Regions from separate parts of the Microbulbifer jejuensis genome, predicted to be linked through region 2. Evidence: predicted binding sites of a transcription regulator. Region 2 holds the regulator's gene; each other region holds the start of a gene.

Region 1 (4,828 bases), on a different contig from region 2:
CAGGTTCACCGTGCACTATATGCTTCTGTTCAGCTTCTCGCACTTGGGGCCCTTGGCCACAAAGCTGATTTGGCTAAATCCCTGTAATCGCACCTTAATTGTGGCGCCTGTTATGTTCAGGCAGCGTCAGGGCGGAACAATCGCAAAACTCGGTTTTTAGTGTGCTCGCGCAACTGGTATCTGTGAGAAATCAGTCGTATAGGCTGGCGATAAAAACTCGCGTTTCATCTTCCAGTTTTCAGAGAGTTTCGCGCTACCCAGAACTACTTTCCCCCGGCCAAACCGTTTGTTGACTGCCGAAAGGCAATTGGCTACACCATCAGCTTTTGTCGAGTTCACGCCAAACAGGTCACTCTGAGATTCAGACGCAATCTCAAGGGTAGATAACATCACAGCAGCGCGCCGGTATTCATGACCTCTGACAAACGCTTCCCGCAAGCAGCTGCGCGCCGCCTGTGCCAATACTTGCGGTGCACTGCTCGCTGGACTGAGGGCTGTGTAGGCGGACTGCTCTAGCCAGTCGCCCCCCGGCGCCCTGCCCTGTATTGAGACAGCCAGCCTCCCAGCTACACCGTTCTGCGCTTCAAGCTTTTCGCAAGTCAACAGCACATGGTTCGCGATTGAAGCCATCAGCCCATCAAAGTCAGTAATGTGCTGACCGAACATGCGCCCGGATACGATTTCGTTTTTCGCTTCATCTAACGGTGTCAGCTCGATACAGGGTATCCCCTGCAGCTCACGGATGGTCCGCTCGATAGTGACCCCGAACGCCTTGCGCATAGTGGGTATATGGGATACAGACAGGTCCCATGCGGTTTCAATACCTATTGGCGTAAAACGCCGCGCCAGTCTGCGACCAATGCCCCAAACCTCACTGACCGGTAGTTGCTTTAACAGTTGCTGGCGCTGATATTCGGAGCTAAGTTGCAAGACGCCGCCCGGAATACCGAGCGTTTTCGCAAAATGGTTACACACTTTCGTGAGCGTGCGTGTAGGCGCTATACCGGCGCAGCAAGGCATTGATGTCCACTGGCACACGGCAGCAACCAAACGCTGGCAATGGGCTGCCAGTTGCTCACCAAAGCCACGGAAATGCAGGAAGCTCTCGTCAATGCTGTACTGCTCCACATCGGGACAGAACTGCTCCAGCGAGGCAACAAATCGACAGGACATATCGTGGTATAGCGTGTAGTTGCTGCTGCGAGCCACGACCCCATGTTCCTCAAATAGTTTGCGTACCTCGAAAACGGGGGTTCCCATCTTCACATTCATCGCCTTAACTTCAGCACATCGAGCAATGACGCAGCCGTCGTTGTTGGAATAGACCACAACGGGCTTGTTCCGAATACACGGGTCAAAGGCCCTTTCCGAGGACACGTAGAAATTGTTGATGTCTACCAGCGCAATTTGGTTCGACTGTAAGTCCCAGCGCTTCATTCTGGCCTCCTGTGGCGCGTCAGACTGGCGATCACGACACCATCCAGGTCGTATTTCGGAGCGCTCTCAAGAGCAATGTCGGGGTATTCCGGATTGCCTGACACAAGGCGGTCTGGTCTCGTCCGGTACTGCTTGACCAGGAACCCCTCAATACACCCAGCGATAACAATATCGCCGTCATGCAGGTCACAGCTGCGGTCAACCACTAACAGGCTTCCGGGGTGGATACCATTGTCAATCATTGATCGCCCTTCGGCCCTCACCAGGTAGGTGGCGTAAGGCCGACGGATAAGCCAGCTGTGTATCGATTCAGGTGTGAATCCAGGGTCAACACGGCGTCGGTATAACCTCACAGTAGCTGCTACCACGATGCCAGCGCTCACCTCCGGCATAGACTCACAAGGCCAAGACAGTAATTCATCCACTTCAGTAAACCAAAGCTGATCTCCTGCCACAGGTCGTAAAGACTGATCCAGAATCAGGTAAGTACGGCCGCCGGCGCCGAACGGCACGAGTTGACAGTTGACTCTTTGAGGCCAGAGCCAATCGTCGATGACCAATGGCTTCGCCGCGTAAGCCGCTGCTGGAGATGGGAAACCCGCCGAGACGGGAATCAGAATTAGGGGAACCGGAATAACTGTACACATATACAGTATTTTGAGCAAGCCTCGCCAACTGGTCAAGCTCGCTAGATCAAATCACCAGCAGACAGTCGTAAGGGACCAATTCCCGGCCTTTAAATGGTAAATATTTCTAAAAAAATCGATATTTAAGATGTCGTGTCTAGCCCTTTGCTTACTGCAATTACCTTACCCGCGATGGCTTGGGGCTGGCTCAGGCCGACACTTTTAGCAGGCTGCTAGCTAAGATGGAGGGTTCTTCACTACAAACGCCCCAGGTTGGTCTCTTTTCCTATCTAACCAAATGTTACATCTTCAGATTTGATCCCAAGACAGTTTTCATTCATTAGTTTTTCTCATAAAGGGGTAGATGGATAGCTCAAGTCCCATGAAGAATTTAGGGCCAATCGGAAAGCATGCCCTCCACCCACCAATAGCACCTTGCTAACCTTTTCTACATTCACGATCTACAAGCTTCAATAGCGTTGGCATTCGATGTTTACCATGCATTGAAGAGATATAATTCTTTGCTATCTGATCCCCAATGCCTACAGCCGTAACATACAATGGCTTTTTACTCTCCCCTCTAAATACTTCTGACTCGGATTTTGAATCTTTAAAAGCCGTTTTTGCGACACCGATAATCGGTATTTTTTTATCTAATGTTTCGTACAAACGCATACCTAAGCCTGGCTTGAGCTCTTGGCCCAACACAACATAACCATCAATAACTATAATATCCGGGGTTAAATCATAATCATTTAATAGCTTTAGAATACAGGGCATCTCCCGCCTGTAAAACTGTCCAGATTGATAACTCCTAACATTAGTTATTTTTGAATGAATTACTCTATCCGGGGCTTCATCACTCCAACCACTAAAGGTAACACCAGCAACTATCGCGTTATCAATTCTATAGTCTACATCAACAGCTAAAATCATTAAAGATTAACCCGCTCCCAATTTCCGCTATCGTTTTCTCGAAAAATTGAAACCCATTCAGAAGGATATCCATGCATTGCGTAGTACTGGAATAAAGCCTCACTCTCTGTAATTTCTATATGGGATAAATAATAAATCCAGTCTTTTGCTTCAGAACCAGACTTTTCATATTTCTCATATGAAAGCTCACACATACCCTGAAAATAATTATCCAATTCATTAATTTGGGCTAAGATACTTCTAGCTCTACTAATATCTTTGCGATCAACACTCCCATCCTTACTTGTTGGCAAATAGATTTCAACGCCAACGCCATCTATCTCTATTAATTTATAGAAAGTTCCTTTGATCTCCTCTTGTATCTTTGCCTGATCAAATAGTGTTAGCAGCTCATCTGACTCGTATCTATTTCTTGGAAAGTTATTCATACTTCGAACCATTAACATAGCGGTCATCGTGATTACTATTATCCTTATTGCTGTTTTCAAAGCAATAGCATCGTGCGGACAACTGTTATACCGTAGTGGCTAGCAGATCAAACAGGAATTCTTTCACTCCCCAATCACCACCCGCAGATTCACCGTGCGCTGGATACACTCCATACGCCAAGTTCCCTTGTTTACTTCTTCGTTCTCGGTTCCCTCGGCCACGGCGGCAGCTTGTAGAGTTTCCACCTTGCCTGGGGTTTGCCAAGGCGTGCCGGCAGCATTGTTGCGCAGCTGGTTGTCCGTGGTGACGAAGGCACCGACCATCTTGTAGGCAAACTGGTCGGGACTGCCGTCCTGGTCCAGATCAATGGGATTGCGCACCTGCGCAATGCGCACAATATCACCGGCATAGATGCCACTGGTCAGTTCATAAAAGTGTTCGCCTTCTCTGGCATTGCTGATGCCAGTGGCTTGAATGTACTCAACCATGTTGCTTCCTTTATTAGGGCTTGTGCCTTTGGTTGTGGGTAATGACCCGATGCTGGGAATCCACACCGGCGGCGTAGCTGATATTGCCCACACTGATCTTGTACACGGTGCGCAGGCCGGCACATTCGACCTGCTCGACGGTTTCCCAGGTGAGGGGTTCTTCTTCGTGCAACACACCCAGTTTTACCCCCTGGCAATGCTGGGCTTCATACACTGTGCCTTGAGAATCAGTCACCGGGGTTTCACGGCTGCAAATCACCTGGGCACCGCTTGCCATGGTGAGTAGTACACAAGGCACCTCCTGCTGGGGCTTTACTGCCTGAATCGCGCCTGGGTGGGTATCCCTATCGCCAAGGTCCCAACAGTCGATCAGATCTCCCGCTTTGCAGTGATCCGCCTGCAGCTTTTCTGTCAACCAGGTGTCGGCAGCCACGCACCAGGGATCGTCCGGTATGGTGCCGCCACCGCCATTGGCAGGTGTCCGGATAGTGCCGACCGAGCGGCGCCAGGTGTTGGCGGCAAGTCTGGTGAAACTGGTGGTGGCCTGATAGGTAACCGTGCCGCCATTGAGTTCGGGATCGTCACAATAAACGTAATATTTCCTGCTAAACGACAAACCGCTGATACTGCCGCTGTTGTAACTGATGGTGCCAAAACCGAACTGCAGTGTGTGCGCAGCCACGGTGATTCTGGCGGTGCTGCCGACATCGGCGGCGGAGAGTGCGGAACTGGTGGGCAGGCTGGCAATGGCGGACTGGATTAATGGCAGGTTGCGCTGGTCCTGCACTTCCACCACGTCGATCTTGACGTAGTCGATTAACATGTCTCCCGTTTTGTTGGAATAATTCCCAAAAAAAAGCGGGGTGATAAAACGCACATTGGCCTGCAGTTTGGCAGGGTTGCCAATATGGT
Region 2 (4,828 bases):
CAGGAGTGCCTAACACCTACAGCAGCAAGACGGGTGCCCAGGAGGCCCACGAGGCCATTCGACCCTCCGATGTACGCATGGGCCCGAATATGCTATCCGGGGTAGAGCGCGATGCGGAAAGGCTCTACAACCTGATCTGGCAACAGTTTGTCGCCTGCCAGATGACACCTGCACAATTTACCTCTACCTCGATCGTGGTCAGCGCCGGTGAATTTGAACTGCGCGCACGGGGCCGGGTTATCCGCTTTGATGGTTTCCTCAAAGTGGCGCCTTCTGGGGGCAAAAAGGAGGAGGATCTGGTGCTGCCGGACGTCAAAGTCGGCGACAGGCTCGCACTGCAGAAATTGGACCCGAGACAGCATTTCACCAAACCGCCTGCGCGCTTTAGCGAAGCGGCCCTGGTTAGGGAATTGGAAAAACGCGGCATTGGTCGGCCCTCCACCTATGCATCGATTATTTCCACCATTCAGGACCGCGGTTATGCGCGCCTGGAAAACCGGCGTTTCTACGCGGAAAAGATGGGCGATATTGTTACTGATCGCCTCAGCGAAAGCTTCAAAAATCTGATGGACTTCGGGTTTACCGCGAGCCTGGAAGAGTCCTTGGATGCGGTGGCCGAAGGGGAGAAAGGTTGGAAACAGTTGCTCGATGAGTTCTATCGGGACTTTTCCGCTCGCCTGGAAAAGGCGCAGTCTGCCGAGGCGGGCATGCGCCGCAATACCCCGACCGATACGGATATCACCTGTAGCAAATGCGGACGTCATATGCAGATTCGCACCGGTTCCACTGGGGTATTTCTGGGCTGTTCCGGCTATGCTCTGCCGCCCAAGGAGCGCTGCGTCAATACCATGAACCTGGTGTCCGGCGATGAGGCGGTTGATGCGGACACGGATGAGGAAGCGGAATCCCGCCTTCTACGCGAGAAGCGTCGTTGTGCCAAATGCGGCACGGCCATGGACAGCTACCTGCTGGACGAACACCGCAAACTCCATATCTGTGGCAACAATCCGGATTGTAACGGCTACGAAATTGAGCAGGGCACCTTTAAGATCAAAGGCTACGATGGTCCGATCATCGAGTGCGACAAGTGCGGCAGTGATATGCAGCTGAAGTCCGGTCGCTTTGGTAAGTACTTCGGCTGTACCAATGAAGCTTGTAAAAACACCCGCAAGTTATTGAAAAGTGGCCAGCCGGCGCCACCAAAAATGGACCCGGTGCCCATGCCGGAGTTGTCGTGCTTGAAAGTGGATGACCACTATATCCTGCGTGACGGTGCCAGCGGGCTTTTCCTGGCGGCCAGCCAGTTTCCAAAAAAACGCGAGACACGCGCCCCTCTGGTCAAAGAGCTGCTGCCTCACAAGAGCGAAATCGACCCCAAGTACAGCTTCCTCTTCTCGGCCCCGCTCAAAGACAATGAAGGGCGGGACACTGTAGTCCGTTTCAGTCGCAAGATGCAGCAGCAATATGTGCAATCTGAGGAGGAGGGCAAAGCGACGGGATGGCGTGCTTTCTATCGTGAAGGCGCTTGGCGGGTGGAGACCGGCAGTAAAAGCACCACTGCCAGACGTAAACCCCCGCGCAAGAAAGCAGTTCAGGGCAGCCAATGACGACTCTCTATACGGGGTTGGTTGTCTCTGCACTGCGCAAATGTCAGCTGTTGTTACAGAGGACCGGCGAATCTGACTTGCAAAGCAGGGCCCTGGAAGAGGCGGCCCTGTTTCAGTTATGGAAAGCCTACAGGGCTTTCCTCGCTGAGCTGGCAATCCAATTGCAATTGGGTTTCGAGCCTGAGTCTTTGCAAGTTATCTTGGATAGTCTTGAAAGCCAGGGAGTGGTCAGCAGTGAGGCCAGGGAATTGTCCTTGCTCAGCGCTGATCCCGATAGTTGGTTAAGTAAACTGCTTCAAGCTTGGAAGCAGCTGCAACAACTTGCCCCCGCGCCCACTAGGGAATCCGTGCGGAAAGGGGCAAACCTGATCCCACTGCACAGTATTGCCTTCCCCGCATCTAACGCGATTTCCGCTGAAATACTACTAGAGTGGCACAGTGCCCTGAGTGAATTGGTGCGCAGGCAGCGCGCCAGTTTGGAGGAGTGTTAAGGGTACCTGTGTACCATTTGCTCCGCCGGCTGCGCCCACTGAAACTTATAAATAGCCTGTGGTACACTGGGCGGAAATTGATTTGTGGTGAAGGAAAAGCAAATGTCCTCCGAAACTTTTGAGATTATTGAACTGGCCAATGGCGACGTGGCATTGCGTCGTAGTGGCCACAAGGAGGACCCTCTGGTGAGTATTCATTTCTCAGACGAGAGTCTCCAGTTTATGAGAAAGCATAAGGTGGCTATTGCCCGCGCTATGCTGGAAGCGGGCATTGAGGCTGTGCATAATCTGGATGACCTGGAGCCTGGTTACCTTGAGGAAGACGAGGAGGCAATGCCGGTTAACCATACGATCCACTGATCGAGCGGTTACCCAGGGGAGTTTCAACAGCGGCCAGTGGCCGCTGTTTTCGTTTCAGGCGTGAAAAATTAGGGGGTTTGACGAATAACGCCCACGGCCAACCCTTCAATCACAAAGTTGTTGTCCCGCATATCCACCCGAAGGATGTCAAAGTCCTCGTTTTCAGGCAGCAACTGCACCGCCGCCTGGTTGCCTTTGCGGCGGAAACGTTTAACGGTTACCTCGTCGTCAATGCGCGCCACGACAATTTGTCCATTCCTGACCTGTTCGGTTTTTTGTACCGCAAGCAGATCACCGTCGAGTATGCCCGCATCGCGCATACTCATCCCGTGTACCCGAAGCAGGTAGTCTGCAGGGGGGCGGAAGAAGTTGGCGGGAAGGTTGCAATAGTCCTCGATGTGTTCTGCCGCGAGAATAGGGTGACCCGCGGCAACACGACCAATGATGGGAAGGCCGGATTGGTGGTCGGGAATCCGAATGCCGCGGGAGGCGCCAGCGACCATCTCAATGGCTCCTTTGCGCGCCAGAGCCTTGAGGTGCTCTTCTGCGGCATTGGGTGATCGGAATCCCAGCTCTTGGGCAATTTCCGCCCGGGTCGGCGGATAACCTGTTTCAACCAAATAGGCTTTGATCAGCTCCAATACTTGGGTTTGTCGGGCGGTGAGATTGGTCATAGGGTTACCTGAAGTTCTGTATTTTTATACAGTTGCTGGGATTATATACAGAATTGATGTTCTTGCAATCCCAATGCACCCCCGTTCTATATGCTGCTACATTGGTTATGCAGACAGGAAATGAACACGATTGTTGAAAGGCCTGACAGAGAGGGAATAATGCTGGATGCAAAAATGGCCGAGGCATGGCGGGTGCTGCGCATACAGTCGGAGTTGGTAGATGGCATTGAACGCCTGATCGCACTCAGTGGTGCGGTTACGGTTTTTGGTGGTGCGCGCTTTACAGAGAATAGCTCTGAATACCAGCAGGGCGTGAAACTGGGTGAGCTATTGGCAGCAGAGGGTATTTCGGTTATCACCGGTGGGGGACCGGGTTTGATGGAGGCGTGTAATCGTGGTGCTTTTGACCTGCCGGGTACTTCGATCGGTTTGAATATCGAGCTTCCCTTTGAGCAAACGGCCAACCCCTATCAGGATATCAGTTTGAATTTTCGTTATTTCTTTGTGCGTAAATTTATGTTTGTCAAGCATGCTGTGGGGTTTGTGGGGCTGCCGGGAGGTTACGGCACCTTGGACGAATTATTCGAGGCACTAACTTTGGTGCAAACGCAAAAAGTACGCCGTTTTCCCATTGTACTAGTGGATAGGCACTACTGGAGTGGCCTCTACAACTGGCTAGTGGATACGGTTTTGGAGCGAAATTGCATTGATGCAGGAGATCTGGACTTGTTCCACATCGTAGAGACAGTAGAGGAGGCGGCAGAGCTGATACTGCATTATATGCGACCTCAGGGGTGACCGGAGTTTTTCCCTGTGTGCCGCGCCTACCTTCCCTTCGTATTTTAGCCCGCAGAGGAAACCGCACTATCAGGATCTATTGGTCAAGATCTGTTGGATAGACGCTTTTGAAAAACCGGCACAAAGGCACAGACTGCCTTTATTGTGTGACTCGCACCGGCCTGGGCCTGGCGGCAGCACCCTCTCGCATCGCAATGACCCGGCAATCTAGAGTAGGGCGGGCTAGCCATAACTAAGCCAACCACACCTGCTCCTAGGGGAGTGGTACGTCTCAACATAGCTTTCCTAACCAATACGCACTGTGGCCACGGCCTCGATGATTGATCGGGGACTTGGGGGGGTAGAACAAGGTGTCACCGGTGCGATGGTGGAATGTGCTAGTCTGGCCAGAATCAAACACCTGTTTTAAATTTTGGTCTAATGCTTATGAGCCATACGGACACCGTTAGCCGCATACTGGACGCCGCAGAGGTTCTGTTTGCGGAGCGCGGCTTTACCGAGACATCCCTTAGGACAATCACCAGCACGGCCGGGGTTAATCTGGCCGCGGTCAACTATCACTTTGGTTCAAAGAAAGCATTGATTCAGGCGGTATTTGAACGTTTTTTAACCCCGTTCACTTGCGCGCTGGAGTCAGAGCTGGACCGGCGGGCTGCATCTGGACTGCCCCTGCATGTGGAAGACCTGTTGGGGAGTCTCTACCGGGTGGGGCTCGGCAGTCTCAGTGAAAATGGCCTCAACCCCCAGCGTTTCATGCGCCTTTTAGGGTTGGCCTATACGCAGTTCCAGGGGCATTTGCGCCGTTTCATCGTGTCCCGATATGGCGATAGCTATCGCCGTTTTGCCGGCCTGTTGGCAGGAGCCCTCCCCGGGGTGGACCCTGTCACTTTCTACTGGC
Region 3 (4,828 bases), on a different contig from region 2:
AAAGATATTCAGGTCGCATTGCTCGTTGCTCTATGTGCGGCATCTGTCTACTCGCTCTTTGGCGGTATCCTGGTTATGCCGGCACCTCAAGTACTGTTTTTTTTGTTTGTGGGGTTGCTTGTGGGGGGAGGCAACAGGAAAAAAAATACAGTGCTGTGGGTGAGCCCCTCTGGCAGTGTGGCCTTGCGATTTATCTGTGCTGTTTTCCTCGTTGTTTTTGTTGAGCTTGCAGGAAAATACCTTATTCAGCAGGCTGGGCAACAGGAGGGCCATCGCGGTCCTCGATTTTGGGCTAATGGGGCGCCCCTTGTACTATCAGGATATTAGCTATTTTTCAGGCGGCCCTTAAAGTAATCCTGATATTTCGTCCTTTTGCCCAATAGTGAAGAATGCATGGTCAGGTTCTACCAACCGGCCTCCGATCCACCGATTGCACTTATTATCAGAAACCGCGCTTCGCGAATCTTGTTATGAACCCCGGCGTGCGGGCATGGTGCAATGATCGAAATTGGCCCATGTATAACTTTGCCCATATATAACAATGAACCGCTGTATTTTTCCACCTGATCTCCACTTTCTATTCCACGAGCTTTCTGGTCCTGCCAATCTATTCCTAAGAAAAGATACCGTGTAAAAACCACGCCCTGGAGGTCAGGTCCTGAAAGACCCAGTAGAGCCCGCCGTCATCGCCTCTCGCCATATAGTAATCCCGCCTGTGATGGCCGTGTTGCCACCAATAACCGCCGATTTTTTCTGGGCCCTGCAGCAGTTGCAATTCTCCGCGGTAAAACAGCGTGTGGCCGCGGTGTGATAACGGGCTGGGGCGGGGCAGCAGCCAGTTGGGGCGGGGAGGATGACAGGGCGGGGGCGGAGGGCACTTTTGCCCCCGATTGCTCGGCAGGGGTGGGTGCCAGGCCTGCTCGGGCAGGCCGTTTCCCTTCAGGGCAACCGTGGACAGGGCCTGGTGGCCCAGGCGGGCTTTGAGCTTGTCCAGCAGCGCCTGGCTGCCCTTGTTAAACAGTGCCTCTGCGGGTTTTTCCTGAGCCAGGGGCTCTGGCTGGCTGCACGTCAAACGCAGTGTCCGCACGGGGTCAGGCGCTGCTTGTTCCCGTTGCCGTCTGGTCAATGCCAGCAGGCGTTGGGACGCCAGCGGAGCGCGGGGGTCTGCCCCGGTGTAGCTGTGGCTTCTGCCCCGGCCAAAATCCCGTTGCCAGTGCAGCTGGCGGGGATCGCACTGGCGCCGCTGCAGCTGCTGGTAGAGTGTCCTGAGCAGGTGGTTGGCGGGAAACCGCAACGGCTCACTGTGTTCCAGGGGCCTGCGAAAATACAGCGCGGTAGGGTATTGGGCGGGGAGGTGGTGGTTGGAGACCGGGTCCTGCCGGCTGCCATTCAAGCGGGTGAAATACTCCACAAAAGGGCGGCCAAAGCGGGAAGCCACCTCGGACAGGGGCATGGTGCGTAACTGGCTCACCCGCCGGATACCGCAAGCGTAGAGTTGGGTCATGGTGCGATGGTCGCAGTCGAGCAGTTTGCTCGGAGCGGCGCCGATCCACTGTTGCCACTGCTGCGGGCTGGGGGCGCTATGGGCTTGCGCCAGCCACCGCCGGTGCGCCGGCAACTGGCTGAGCAGGCGCGCGGCACTGGGGCTCTGGCCGAGGCCCATCAACCCGTCGAGGTTCATCTGTTCCAGTGCCTGTTGCACCTGATCCAGCAGGGCCCTGAGCCCGCCGTTGGCCTTCAGGCTGCCGCTCAATTCCACCAGCAGGCAGGCCGGGCGGCTGTCCCCGTCCTGCATCGGGCCTGCGGCCTGGGCGGAGACCAGCGGGGTAAAGCGGTAGCTCCAGCGGGCCAGTTGCGCCAACTGCTGTTGCTCCTGTGCCCGGTCCCGTTGCAGCAGATAAAGACCCCTATTGCGCGCGCGCGCCGTGGCGCTACTGAGCCCGACCGCCACACCGCGCTCTGCGGCGGGGCGGTTGCGGGCAACAATCCACTGCTGTTCAACCACCCCCAGGGCCCCGGTCTGCTTACCCGCTTTGAGGGTTCGGGTGAGGGCTTCCAGGGGCAGTGTGGGCAATTGAATACAGAGCCAGAGCATGGCAGCGTCCGCGTTTTTGCCCGGCTCAGTGCAGGGGCTGGGCACAGTGCGCCGGGTGGGCTATGCGGGCCAAAGACAGGCGCCGGCCACTGGCACCACCGGGCTGTTGCAGCCGTTCCAGCACCAGCTGCGCGCCGTTGCTGTGCAATTGCAGGCGCAGGCTGGCGGGGGAGGGGCTGAGGGATTCGGTGTGGGGGCGAAAATGAAAGTGCAGGCAGTTTCCCCTCTGGGCGGCCAGTTGCAGGCGCCGCAGGTGTTTGTTCGTGAAGGTGTGGTGGCCCTGCCAGCTGACCAGGGCTGCGCAACTGCCGGAGCAGAGGGATTGCTCGATCGCCCAGCGGGTGTCTTGCGGCCCGCGGGGATGCACGAGCCACAGTTTGTCCAGCGCAATGCCGCTGCGGGCGAGGGCGGGGGCAAAAGGGGTGCAGGGCGGGTTGACCAACAGTACCTGCCCGCCGCGCCGGGTGAGCCTGGCGAGGGTGGGCAGCAGCAGGGAGAATTCACCAATCCCGGCTCCCTTGGGCAGCAGTTCGGTGCTGGCGCCGCGGGGCCAGCCGCGCTGTGGGAGCAGGGCATCCAGGCTGACGTAGCCGGTCGGGATGCCAGTGCATTCGCGCCCGCCGGCAGTCGGCGGCCTGTCTGCGTCCATGCGCCGGTATTCCGGCCGGTTGTCCGGGTCGCGGCCCTGCTGTAGATTTATCGCGCTGCCCAAGTCTCCCTCCCCCAATCCCGACCCCCGGCTCGATCAGGAGGTGGTTTGTATTTTTATACAGTAGTACTGTTAATTTATACAGTACCTAGCTACTGGCCGCAAGTGTCGACAGGGAGGATCGCCACTTTTGTGCCCAGTGCAAACCCGCTATGATTCCGCCTTCTTTACCAATTTCGGATCAATCTATTCAAGGGGGTGCAGTGAGTATCAAGTCCGACAAGTGGATTCGCCGGATGGCCGCGCAGTACGGCATGATCGAGCCTTTTGAACGGGGCCAGGTGCGCCATGGCAAAGCGGGCGAGCGGCTGATCTCCTATGGCACTTCCAGTTACGGTTACGATGTGCGCTGTGCCGGCGAGTTCAAAATCTTTACCAATGTGCACTCCGCCACGGTGGACCCGAAGACCTTTGACGAAAACAGTTTTGTGGATGTGGAAGGGGACTACTGCGTGATCCCGCCGAATTCTTTCGCGCTGGCACGCACGGTGGAATATTTTCGTATCCCGCGCTCGGTGCTCACCATCTGCCTGGGCAAGTCCACCTATGCCCGCTGCGGTATCATCGTCAATGTGACCCCGCTGGAGCCGGAGTGGGAAGGCCATGTCACGCTGGAATTTTCCAACACCACCAACCTGCCGGCCAAGATCTACGCCAACGAGGGTGTGGCGCAGATGCTGTTTTTCGAGTCCGACGAGGTGTGTGACGTTTCCTACGCGGACCGCGGCGGCAAGTACCAGGGCCAGCGCGGCGTTACCCTGCCGCGCACCTGATACCCTGGCTTGCGGGGTTCAGCATCTGCGACGCTGCCGCCCGCCCAGTGGAGTCCGACGCGCACAGGGTGCCGCCCCGGACTCCGGCTGCCTCAACCTAATAGCGATAGTAACGGCCGCGATAGCGGTAGTGATCCCTGCGCTTTCTCTCCCGGTCGTAGAGGTAGCCGGCACCGGCGCCAATCACAGCACCTGCGGCGGTACCACCGGGGCGTCCGCCACTGATCAGTGCTCCTGATACGGCACCGATGCCGACCCCGGTACCGATACGGCGGTCCGTATCGCTCATATTGGCACAGCCCTGGCCCCCGAGGCCCGCAGCCAATACCGCGGCCAGGCTGAGATGTTTGATGGCTTTGCGTCGCATAGACACCTCTGTCATAGGTTGGTGGAGGGTGATGGTGTCGGCGGAAAGGGCCGAACAATGTCGCAGCCAGTGTAGGGTGGGGCCATGGCAGCAACAAATTGTGCTCAATCCGGGGCCTGTTGGAGTATAAAAATACGAGCCGGGCAGGGGATTGTTCGCTGCCGCCTGTACCGGCGGATTGAAGGAATTTGGATTGGGGATGTCGCGAGACTACTATTTAAGTGCCGAGGCGTGCTTTGCGGAGCAAAGCCCAATAAAAAGCGGGCCGTAACGGAGACTGGACTAACCCGGAAATACGCCCACAGCGGGTGACCACTGGTCTGGATGATTTCAGCGAGGTGACAGCGGGAGTAGAGCCAGTCAGCTTAAAGAGGGAGCGGTCGAAATGAATTCGGCCGCAAATTATTTTTGACCGGATGTTTTTTACTCCCACCCCGGATTTCCTTTCCCCCCTTTTCTGCATTGCTGCCCGGTTGTGGGTCTGTGCGGTCGCCGTATCACAAACCGTGCGATCTCAGTGGGCCCTGGTGTAGACCTGTTCCCCTTCCACCCAGGTTTCCAGCACCTGCGCGCGCCAGATTGCCTGTGGGTCTATGGCAAAAATATCCCGGTCCAACAGGATAAAGTCAGCAAATTTACCCGGCGTGAGGTTGCCGATCACCGTTTCCTGGTGGCTTGCATAGGCGGCGTCCAGGGTGAAAGCGCGCAGGGCCTGTTCAAGAGTCATGGCTTCCGCTGCGCGCCAGCCCCGCGCGGGTGTGCCCTGACGGTCGCGGCGGGTGACTGCGGCGTGCAGGCCGAAGAGCGGGTTGGCCGGCTCCACCGGGAAATCTGAGCCGGCGGCAATGGGGGTACCCTGTTTCAGCAGGGTCTGCCAGGCATAG

What was found. Region 2 encodes LexA, which represses DNA repair genes until DNA is damaged. Its sites were predicted from a motif close to ACTGTNTNTANANACAGT; they were not measured.
Region 1: the regulator LexA is predicted to act here: its motif matches at 2,074-2,091, upstream of ACL7TT_RS06725 (LexA family protein).
Region 3: the regulator LexA is predicted to act here: its motif matches at 2,873-2,890, upstream of imuA (translesion DNA synthesis-associated protein ImuA).

The regions. Positions count from the first base shown of each region.
Region 1 covers NZ_JBLBUB010000008.1:9,016-13,843, reverse strand. The annotation lists gene ACL7TT_RS06730 (Y-family DNA polymerase) at 157-1,437, opposite strand; gene ACL7TT_RS06725 (LexA family protein) at 1,434-1,829, opposite strand; gene ACL7TT_RS06720 (endonuclease V) at 2,502-2,999, opposite strand; gene ACL7TT_RS06715 (hypothetical protein) at 2,999-3,427, opposite strand; gene ACL7TT_RS06710 (hypothetical protein) at 3,551-3,916, opposite strand; partial or broken gene ACL7TT_RS06705 (hypothetical protein) at 3,930-4,828, opposite strand, start outside.
Region 2 covers NZ_JBLBUB010000005.1:106,488-111,315, reverse strand. The annotation lists gene topA (type I DNA topoisomerase) at 1-1,607, shown strand, start outside; gene ACL7TT_RS04880 (DUF6586 family protein) at 1,604-2,098, shown strand; gene ACL7TT_RS04875 (hypothetical protein) at 2,201-2,458, shown strand; gene lexA (transcriptional repressor LexA) at 2,527-3,132, opposite strand; gene ACL7TT_RS04865 (LOG family protein) at 3,292-3,930, shown strand; gene ACL7TT_RS04860 (TetR/AcrR family transcriptional regulator) at 4,357-4,828, shown strand, end outside.
Region 3 covers NZ_JBLBUB010000017.1:25,795-30,622, reverse strand. The annotation lists gene ACL7TT_RS12355 (O-antigen ligase family protein) at 1-327, shown strand, start outside; gene ACL7TT_RS12350 (Y-family DNA polymerase) at 614-2,095, opposite strand; gene imuA (translesion DNA synthesis-associated protein ImuA) at 2,121-2,807, opposite strand; gene dcd (dCTP deaminase) at 3,008-3,577, shown strand; gene ACL7TT_RS12335 (hypothetical protein) at 3,675-3,944, opposite strand; gene ACL7TT_RS12330 (amidohydrolase) at 4,459-4,828, opposite strand, start outside.